2 regions of the Azovibrio sp. genome follow, and region 2 is predicted to be linked to the other one. Evidence: predicted binding sites of a transcription regulator. Region 2 holds the regulator's gene; the other holds the start of a gene.
What was found. Region 2 encodes sigma-54, which starts transcription at its own class of promoters, with help from an activator protein. Its sites were predicted from a motif close to TGGCACGCTTNCTGCTNA; they were not measured.
Positions count from the first base shown of each region.

Region 1 (5,235 bases), on a different contig from region 2:
CCGGCCGGGGTGACGGTATAGACCACGAAGGACTGGGCCGCGCCGAAGTGCTGGTTGACCCGGACCCGGTCGTCGGAAGCGAAGGCAAGTTTGAGCATGATGGCGGGCTCCGGCTCAGTGGACCAGACCAGTTGCAGGCGCCGCCCCAGCTGCTTCGAGGGCGCGGGGGCTGTCTTGCCAGTACAGGGATCGGTAGGCTTCGGTGTCATGGTGCTGGGCCTGCAGGAGGTTGGCGAGGTCGAACAGGGCTTGGCGCGTGCCGCGATAGCCCACCCAGGTGCGGGCGTAACCGCCGACCTGATCGTATTGCGGGAAACCGGCGCGCAGCAGGGGCAGACCGAGCCGCCTGGCCGTCTCTACCCCGTGGGAATTGGTGATCACCAACTGGGCCTGGCGCAAGCGGGCCTGGCTTTCCAGGTCGGCCAGGTCGCCGATGGTGATGCTGCCGATATCGAGTTCGGCCAGGGATTCGGCCCGCACCGGCGAGACGGCGGCCACGACTTCGGCGCCCATGCCCAGGGCGAAGTTGCCCAGCATCACCAGCAGGTCCGGGTCGGCGGCAATCGCCAGGCGGGCGAAGCCGAGCATGAAGTGGCTATCCACCATGGCGTCCTGGAGCTGGGCCCGCTGCCGCTCGATCTGCCCGGGCACCGGCTTGCCGGAAATCCCGGCCAGGGCCTGGGTGAAGGCATCGCACTCGTCCAGGCCCATCAGGCCGGTGAAGCGGTAGTCGGGCACGCCGGTGCGGGCCGCCAGCTTGTCGGCCGCCTTGTCGAGGGACTTGCCGATCACCAGGGTGGCGGCGGATTCGCCCATGTCGCCAATCTCGCCCTTGGGTGTGCCGCCGATGGTCAGGGCCGAGAACTCGGCTTCCACCAGATGGCCGTCCAGGGCGTCGGCGATGTCCGGCAGCACGATGGGCCGCAGGCCGAAGGCTTCGATCCATGCCTTGATGTCCTCGATGTCACCGGGAGTCAGCATGCTGGAGGCCAGCACATTGACCTGCCTGGGGCGGCGGCCGGCGTTGCGACGCTCGGGTACCAGGGTCTCGATGATGGCTTCGAGGGCCAGGGCGTAGCCGGTTTCGAGGCAGCCCAGATAGTCGGGCGTATTCACCGGCACCACGGCTACATGGTCGAATTCCGGGTGGGCGGCGCGAAATGCCTTGACCGAGCGGTGGATGTCGGTGCCCTGGGTTTCGGAGAGGCCGGTGGTGACCAGGCCGATCACATCGGGCCTGCTCTTGCCGGACAAGGTGGCAAGGGCTGCAACGATGTTTTCGTCGGCACCCATGATCGAGGACACCTGATCCATGGCCGTGGTCTGCAGGGGAATCGGCTCCCGGAAGTGGCGCACGAAGAACACCTTGCCGAAGGCGGTACAGCCCTGGGAGCCGTGCATCAGGGGCAGGCTGCGGTTGAGGCCGAGGAAGGCCAGGGCAGCGCCGATGGTCTGGCTGACCTTGAGGGGGTTTACGGCCAGGGCCTTGGTGGATTTGATGATTTCAGCCATGAAGCGCTCCTGATCAGGCGGCCAGCACGGTGCCGGCGGCGTTCTGTCTGGCCCAGGGGGCGGGTTTTCGTACCGCGTTCCAGACCGGGCTCTCGATGGAGAGGGCCAGTTGCCGGGCCAGTTCTTCCATGCCGGTGTAGCCGGCGTAGCCGAATTCCCGTTCCTGATTGATGTCGAGGAAGGGGATGCGGGCCTTCAGGGCGGTATAGAGATTGCGGCCCCCGGCGATCAGGATGTCGGCCCGGTATTCCTTGTAGGTGGACAACAGGGCCTTGGGGCTGCCGTCGTCGATCATCCTGGTGTTCTCGCCCATCAGTTCGCGGATGCGGGCCTTGTCTTCCTCGGTGGATTTCTTGGTGCCGGTTGCCACCACGGTCATGCCCAGGTCCTGGAGGGCGGAAACGATCGACCAGGATTTCACCCCGCCGGTATAAAGCAGCACCCGCTTGCCTTCGAGGCGCTTGCGCCAGGGCTCCAGGGCGGCATGGGCCCGGGCTTCTTCAACGCCGATCAGGGCTTCGGTGCGGGCCATCAGGTCCGGGTCGCCGATCAGGCGGGCGAAGTCGCGCAGGGCGTTGGAGGTGTCCTGGACCCCGTAGAAGCTGCCTTCGAAGAAGGGGATGCCAAAGTTTTCCTGCATCTTGCGGGCCACGTTGAGCAGGGCCTTGGCACACACCACCATGTTCACCCGGCCCCGGTGCATGGTCTGCACTTCATGGAAACGGGAGTCGCCGGACAAGGTGCCGAGAATGCGCAGGCCCAGTTTGTCGAACAGGGGCGCCACATGCCAGAACTCGCCGGCGATGTTGTATTCGCCGATCAGGTTGACGTCGTAGGTGGGGATGCCGTCCGGGTGGGGCAGGGCGGGCCTGGGTTCGGCGGTGCCGATCACATACTGGAACATGGCTTCGCCGGCGAGGCGGTTGCCCAGGTTCTTGGTGCCGTAGAAACCGGCGGCATCGATGGGGATCACCGGGGTGCCCCAGCGTTCGGTGGCGGCCTTGCACACCGCTTCCATGTCGTCACCCACCAGCGCGGTGACGCAGGTGGCATACACGAATACGGCGGCGGGCCGGTATTCCTCGATGGCCTGCTTGATGGCATGGAACAGGCGTTTTTCGGCGCGGCCCATGACCACGTCGGTTTCCGACAGATCGGTGGTCATGCCGATGCGGTACAGGGCGGGGCCGGAGGAGCGGGTGCCCCGGTTATCCCAGGAGCTGCCGGCGCAGGCGATGGGGCCATGGACGATGTGGGCCACATCGGCGATGGGCAGGAGGGCGATCTGGGCGCCATCAAAGGCACAGCCGCCAGCGGTGGCGCCGGGTTGGGGCCGGGCGCAGCCGGACTTTTCCTTGCTGTTGTGGCTACAGGCGGGCTCATCGAGCAGGGCCTGGATTTCGCTGGCTTTCATGGACACCTCCAGAAGTTTGCCTACCTTCTAGCAAGAGCGGTGCCATGTTCCAGGATGTTGATTTTCATGGGTTTGTGGGCTTTTGGCGTTTGTCGCAAAGGCGACAAACCACAAAAGCCCGCAGGGCTGGGACATAATCGGCGCCCAATTTTGTCTCAGGAGCCAGCGCATGTCCGCCCCCGTTGTCGAAACCGCCGCCGCCGCCGATCTGCCCGCCATGGTGGCCTTGCTAGGCGAACTCTTTGCCCAGGAACATGATTTCCAGCCGGACCCGAAAAAGCAGCAACGGGGTTTGCAGATGCTGCTCGACAACCCGGCGGCCGGCCAGTTGTTCGTGTTGCGCCAGGGCGGCGAGGTGCTGGGGATGGTGAATCTGCTGCTTACCATCAGCACCGCCGAAGGGGCCCGCGTCGGGATACTGGAAGACCTGATCATCCGCGCCGGACACCGGGGCCAGGGGCTGGCGCAACGGCTGCTAGGCGGGGTGCTGGACTGGAGCCGCAGCCGGGGCCTGGCCCGGGTCACCCTGCTCACCGACCATGACAACCGGCGGGCCCAGGCGTTCTATGGCCGCTTCGGCTTTCAGCCTTCGGCAATGCAGGTGATGCGGCTGGGTCTTGCGGCGTGATGCGCCGGATCTTGTCGTGACCGGCTGCAGTGGCTGGCTGCAAGGCTGGCCCGCCCCGGGAAAAGGGAAATGAAGGGGCCGGCGAGGGACTAATCCTGCGCCTGACCCAGGCCCGGCAGGCTCAGGCCGGCCTTGAGCGCCCGCTCCAGTTCGTCCGCCGGCAGGGGGCGGGACAGGAGATAGCCCTGCATCGACTTGCACTGCTCCTGGCGCAGGAAATCGAGCTGTTCGCTCTTCTCCACCCCTTCGGCCACCACGCCTAATTTCAAACTGCGCGCCATGCCGATGATGGCGCCGGCAATGGCGGCGTCGTCGGGGTCGTCGCTCACGTCGCGCACAAAGGAGCGGTCGATCTTGAGCTTCACCACCGGGAAGCGCTTCAGGTAAGAAAGACTGGAGTAACCCGTGCCGAAGTCGTCGATGATGAGGTGGAAACCCGCGGCCCGCAGCCGGTCCAGGGTGCGCATCACCGTTTCGGTGTTGAGCATCAGCACGTTCTCGGTGATCTCGAATTCGATGTCGCTGGGCAGCAGGCCGTATTGCTTCACCTTTTCCATGGCGATTTCGTAGAGCCCCTCGCGGCGAAACTGGACCGGCGAGAGGTTGATGGCCACCGGCACATGCACCATCCCGCCCTCCCGCCACTGGCGCAGCTGCCGGCAGACTTCATCGAGAATCCATTCGGTGATGGGCACGATCAGGCCGGACTCTTCGGCCACGGGAATGAAGTCGTCGGGCGGTACCAGGCCAAAGCCGGGGCGGTTCCAGCGCAGCAAGGCCTCCAGCGCCACCACGCCGCCCACGGCCACATCGGCCTGAGGCTGGTAGTGCAGGATGAATTCACGGCGCGTCAGGGCATGACGCAAAGCGCCTTCCATCGCATGGCGACCGCGCGCCGCCACATCCATTTCGGCCGAAAAAAAGGCGTGAGCATTACGCCCGGCCGCCTTGGCCTGATACATGGCGGTATCGGCACACTTCATCAGGGTGTCGATATCCTGGCCGTGTTCCGGATACATGGCGATGCCGATGCTGCCGCTCACATTGAGCTCATGCTCACCCACCCGCACCGGCTCGATCAGCGCGTCCAGGATATTGCGGGCCAGATGGGCAACGTCGCCCTCGTCATTCACCTCCAGCAAGAGCAGGACGAATTCATCGCCGCCCAGACGGCTCACCGTATCGCTGGCCCGTACATGGGTCAGGAGTCGCTGGGTGATGACGCGCAGCAACTCATCTCCGATATTGTGGCCCAGCGTGTCGTTGATGCTCTTGAAGCGGTCCAGGTCCAGGAACATCAGGGCCAGGCGGGTACGGTTGCGGCGGGCGAAGGCGATGGCCTGGCTGACCCGGTCGGTGAGCAGCACCCGGTTGGGCAGGCCGGTCAGGAAGTCGTGCTCGGCCAGATAGCGGATGCGCTGTTCTACTGCCTTGCGTTCGCTGATGTCGGAGAACAGGGCGATGAAGTTCTCGATCTCCCCGTCCGCCCCCCGCACGGCGCTGATGGAGAGCCACTTCGGGTAAGTGGATCCGTCCTTGCGCCGATCTATGATTTCGCCCGACCAGTTGCCCTTGCCGAGAATGGCCGACCACATGGCGGCATAAAAATCATTGTCATGGGCACCGGAGCGCAGCACCGACGGTTTCTTGCCGATCACCTCCTCGGCGCTATAGCCGGTGG
Region 1 is NZ_JBASOH010000135.1:3,786-9,020, forward strand. It holds gene WBH99_RS13100 (NifB/NifX family molybdenum-iron cluster-binding protein) at 1-98, opposite strand, end outside; gene nifN (nitrogenase iron-molybdenum cofactor biosynthesis protein NifN) at 115-1,512, opposite strand; gene nifE (nitrogenase iron-molybdenum cofactor biosynthesis protein NifE) at 1,526-2,926, opposite strand; gene WBH99_RS13115 (GNAT family N-acetyltransferase) at 3,096-3,554, shown strand; gene WBH99_RS13120 (EAL domain-containing protein) at 3,644-5,235, opposite strand, start outside.
Region 1: the regulator sigma-54 is predicted to act here: its motif matches at 2,954-2,971, upstream of nifE (nitrogenase iron-molybdenum cofactor biosynthesis protein NifE).

Region 2 (5,235 bases):
AAGTGAGCCCAAAAAAAAATCCCGGCGCGCCGGGATTTTTTTTGGGCAAGGCGGCCTTGCCTCAGCTCTTCAGGCACTCGCTCATGAAGGCTTTGCGTTCATCACCTTTCAGGGCCTTGTCGCCGGCTTGCTGGTTGCAGGCCTTCATCTTGTCGCGCTGGCTGGCCCCGGAAGCGGTCTTGGTGGACAGGCATTCCTTCATGAAGGCTTTGCGCTCGTCGCCCTTGAGTTCCTTGGCCTTGGCTTCCTGGTTACAGCCCCTCATTTTTTCCTGCTGAGCCTGCTGCGCCGGACTCGGGGCCTTCCTGGCGGGCGCATCTTCCGCATAGGCCGTACCGAGCCCCAGGGTAAAGGCAATGGCGAGGGTGCAGATCACTTGCTTCATGGACTTCTCCTTTGGCTTGAAAAAATGCAAGCTGAATTGTCTTAGAGTTCCTCGTCCAGCACCAGCGCTTTTTGCTGGCGGGAAATGAATTCCTGCATGCTGTCGATGCCGCGCAGTTGCAAGATGGTATTGCGCACGGCGGCCTCCAGCAGGACAGCCAGGTTGCGCCCTGCCGCCACGGGAATCACCACCTTGCGGATGGGCACGCCGAGAACATTCTGGGTCTGGGCATCGAGGGGCAGGCGCGGGGCATCGACACCGGACACGGTTTTTTGCAGGTAGACGATCAACTTCAGCTTCATCCTGCGGCGGGACGCCGTTTCGCCAAAGATGGTGCGGATGTTGAGAAGCCCCAGGCCGCGGACTTCCAGGTAATCCTGCAGCATGCCCGGGCAGCGCCCCTCCAGGGTGGTGGGGGCGATGCGGGCCAGTTCCACCACGTCATCGGCGACCAGTCCGTGGCCGCGGGAGATCAGTTCCAGGGCGAGTTCCGATTTGCCCACGCCGGAATCGCCGGTAATCAGTACGCCCATGCCCAGCACGTCCATGAAGACCCCGTGGACGGAGGTGATGTCCGCCAGGCGACGCGATAGATAAATGCGGAGCAGGTCGATCACCGCGGCGCAGGGTTTGGCCGCCGTCAGCAGCGGCGTCCGGGTGCTTTCGCAAATGGTCCGCAAGGCATCGGGAACCGGCAATCCGTCGGCAACGATCAGGGCCGGCGGCTGTGCCGCCAGGAGGGCGCCGACCTGGCTGCCAAACTGGGCTTCGGAGACACGCCGGAGCCAGGCGATTTCGGCGGTGCCGATCACCTGCAGGCGTTCCGGGTGGATCAGGTTCATGTGCCCCACCACGTCCGCGCCGTAGTTGCCGGATTCCTTCAGGCTGATGCGGCGGTTGGTGCCGACGGCCACTTCCCAGGACAGTTCGAGCTTGTCCCGGTGATCCTCGAAGAGCTGGACTAGGCTGATTTCCTGCATGCAGGGGCCGGATCAGGCAGAGAACAGGGTGATGACACGGGCGGCGTCGGTGGCTGCGGCAAGCTGCTCCCGAAACTGCCGGTCGGCGAAGCAGGTGGCGAGTTCGGACAGGATCTGCAGGTGTTCTTCCGTGGCCTGTTCCGGCACCAGGAGGATGAAAAGCTGGGACACGGGGCGGCCATCCGGGGCATCGAAGGGAATCGGCTCGGCCAGACGGATGAAGGCGCCGGTGGCCTGCTTGAGGCCCTTGATGCGGCCATGGGGGATGGCAATCCCCTGGCCCAGGCCGGTGGAGCCGAGTTTTTCCCGGGCGAACAGGCTATCGAAGACCTGCGCCGCAGCAATGCCATCCGCGCTTTCGAACATCTGGGCGGCCTGCTCGAATACCCGTTTTTTGCTGCCGGCATCCATGCCCAGCAGGACATGGGATGCGGGCAGGAGTTGAGCAATCAATTTCATGATGGGAACCGGAGAGGACCGGGCCGCAACCGGGGGTTGCGGCCGCAGACATCAATCCTCGAGATGATCGGCAACCTTGTCGCCGCGGTGATGGTCCTGAAGCTTCTGCTTGTGCCTCAGAACCTGACGGTCCAGCTTGTCGAACATGCTGTCGATGGCAGCATAAAGATCATCTTCGCTGCTTTCGACAAAAATGTCCTTGCCCGGCACATGTACCGTGACTTCGGCCTTCTGCTTCAGTTTTTCCACCGACAGGATGACATTCACGCCGGTGACCCGGTCAAAGTGGTTGATGACGGGTTCAAGCTTGGCTTCCACATACTCGCGGAGGGCAGGCGTGACTTCGATATGGTGGCCGCTGATCTGTAGATTCATTTTTTTCTCCTCTCTTACAGGGTCTTGCGTAAATTGACCGGCGGGATGTTGAGCGCTTCGCGGTATTTCGCCACGGTGCGCCGGGCCACAACGATTCCCTGCTGGCCTAGTATTTCGGATATTTGACTATCCGACAAGGGCTTCTTGCCATCTTCAGCACTGATCAAATGCTTGATCAAAGCCCGGATAGCCGTGGCAGAACACGCCCCGCCGGTATCGGTGGAGACATGGCTGCCAAAGAAGTACTTCAATTCAAAGATACCCCGGGGAGTGGCCATGTACTTCTGGCTCGTCACCCGGGAGACGGTGGATTCATGCAGGCCGATGGTGTCGGCAATCTCGCGCAGCACCAGCGGGCGCATGGCGACTTCGCCGTGCTCGAAGAACTGGCGCTGGCGATCGACGATGGCCTGGGAGACCCGGGCGATGGTATCGAAACGCTGCTGGACGTTCTTGATCAGCCAGCGGGCTTCCTGCAGCTGATTCGACAGGCCGCCCTCCCCGCGGCGCTGCTGGGACAGGATTTCTGCATAAAGCCGGTTGATCCTGAGCTTGGGGTAGGCATCGGGATTGATCTGGGCGGTCCATTTGCCGCGCAGCTTCTTCACGATGACATCGGGAATGATGTAGCGCGTATCGATGGCCGCAAAGCGGGCGCCGGGCCGGGGATCGAGGCCGACGATCAGCGCATGGGCGGCTTTGAGCGCGTCATCATCGCAAGCGCATGATTTCTTGATCTTGTTGAAATCCCGGGCGGCCAGCAGGTCCAGGTGCCGTTCCACCACGGCCAGCGCCAGGTCCCGGGTTTGATCCTGAGGCAGGGCCTTCAGTTGCAGCGCCAGGCATTCCTGGGGGGAACGGGCCGCGACGCCGGTGGGGTCCAGGCTTTGCAGCTGGCGCAGGGCGATTTCGAGGTCGTCCAGTTCCACTTCATATTCGGGCGGAATGGTTTCCAGCAATTCTTCCAGGCTGGCCGAGAGATAACCGTCATCATCCAGCCCTTCGATCAGGAAACGGATCAGGGCGCGGTCCTGGTCGGAAAACTGGGTCATGCCCAGTTGCCAGGTCAGGTGTTCACGCAAGGATGTGGTGGCGGCCTGGAGGTCCTGGCTATCGCCTTCGTCATCATCCCGGTCCCGGGCGGGGCTGCCATAGCTGCCACTGTCCTGGGACCAGCGATCTTCCTCCACCTCGCTGCGGCTGAGTTCGGCGCGCTCCTCGCTGCTTTCTTCCCGGGCCGGGACCGGCTCCTCCTGGCCCCGCTCGTTGCTGCTGCTGGTATTGTAGGTGTTTTCCCGCTCCGGCTCGTCCTCACGCTCCAGCAGCGGGTTTTCCTGCAGATAACGTTCGATTTCCTGGTTCATTTCCAGGGTCGAAAGTTGCAAAAGCTTGATCGCCTGCTGCAACTGGGGCGTCAGCGCCAATTGCTGGGAAATCTTGAGCTGGAGGGAAGGTTTCATCGGCGGGAGAGAGGTGAGCTTTTACAAAACCGCAGCTTAAAGGCGGAAATGCTCGCCCAGATAAACTTTTCTTACGTCTTCATTATAGACGATCTCGCTCGGAGAACCAGACGCAAGGACATGGCCTTCGTTGATGATCCAGGCGTGATCGCAGATGCCCAGGGTTTCCCGCACGTTGTGGTCGGTGATCAGCACGCCGATATTGCGCTCTTTGAGGAAGCGGATGATCTTCTGGATGTCGAGCACGGCAATCGGGTCCACCCCGGCGAAAGGCTCGTCCAGCAGGATGAAACGGGGCTGGGTCGCCAGGGCCCGGGCGATTTCGACCCGGCGCCGCTCGCCGCCCGAGAGGGCCGCCGCCTGGGTGTGGCGGATGTGGGTGATGTGCAACTCTTCGAGCAGGTTTTCCAGCCGCTCCTTGATTTCCTGGGGCGGGAGATTCTGCAGTTCCAGCACGGCCTGGATGTTTTCCGCGACGTTCAGCTTGCGGAACACGGAGGCCTCCTGGGGGAGATAGGAAAGCCCCCGCCGGGCGCGCAGGTGAATGGGCAGGTGGGTCAGCCTGGTGTCATCGATGAAAATGTCCCCCCCGTCGACTGCCACCAGACCGACGATCATATAAAAGCAGGTGGTCTTGCCGGCCCCGTTGGGACCGAGCAGGCCTACCACTTCGCCGCTTTTGACGGCGAAGGAGACATCGGCCACCACATCCCGGGCCTTGTAGCGTTTTTTGAGATGGTGGGCGCTCAGGCAACTGCGCGGTTCATTCATGGCGGCCATCTTCATTCAGGCCCTGCAGCACCCGGCGGATGGCTTCCTGGGAGAAGCCCCGGTACTGGAGGAATCGTTGTTGCCGCGCCCGTTCGGCCGGCGAGTCGGGCAGGGTGGCAAATTTTTTCTGCCAGACGGACCGGCAGCGACCGTGTTCATCCTCACTTTGGGCCAGGGCGGCGGCAATGGCCTCGGGCTCCACGCCGGACTGGCGCAGTTCCTGGACCAGACGGGCATTGCCATAGCGGCGGCCCCGCACATTGACCCGCATTTCCGCGTAGCGGTCATCGCTCAGCTTGCTGCACCGGACCAGTTCATCGAGCAGTTGCGTCAGAGCTTCAGCAGATCCGGCGTGGGGCGCCAGCTTGCGTTGCAGTTCGGCCCGGCTGTATTCGCGCCGGGCCAGCAAGGCCAGTGCCCTGGCCTCCAGGCTTTCAGGCATCGGCCAGAGCCGGAGCGGGAGCCGGGGCGGGAGCCGTCCTGGCGGGATTGACGATCTCGCGGATGCGGGCTTCGATTTCCCTGGCCAGGTCCGGATGGGCCTTGAGGAATTCGCGCACATTGTCCTTGCCCTGGCCGATCTTGTCGCCCTTGTAGGCGTACCAGGCCCCGGATTTGTCGATGATCTTGTGGATCACGCCCAGTTCGATGACCTCGCCCTCGCGGGAGATGCCCTCGCCGTAGAGGATGTCGAAGATGGCTTCCCGGAACGGCGGCGCCACCTTATTCTTGACGACCTTGACCTTGGTTTCGTTGCCGATCACCTCGTCCCCCTTCTTGATGCCGCCGATGCGGCGGATGTCGA
Region 2 is NZ_JBASOH010000138.1:7,578-12,812, forward strand. It holds gene WBH99_RS13955 (PsiF family protein) at 62-385, opposite strand; gene hprK (HPr(Ser) kinase/phosphatase) at 427-1,365, opposite strand; gene ptsN (PTS IIA-like nitrogen regulatory protein PtsN) at 1,378-1,824, opposite strand; gene hpf (ribosome hibernation-promoting factor, HPF/YfiA family) at 1,876-2,199, opposite strand; gene WBH99_RS13975 (RNA polymerase factor sigma-54) at 2,214-3,659, opposite strand; gene lptB (LPS export ABC transporter ATP-binding protein) at 3,696-4,430, opposite strand; gene recX (recombination regulator RecX) at 4,423-4,872, opposite strand; gene recA (recombinase RecA) at 4,865-5,235, opposite strand, start outside.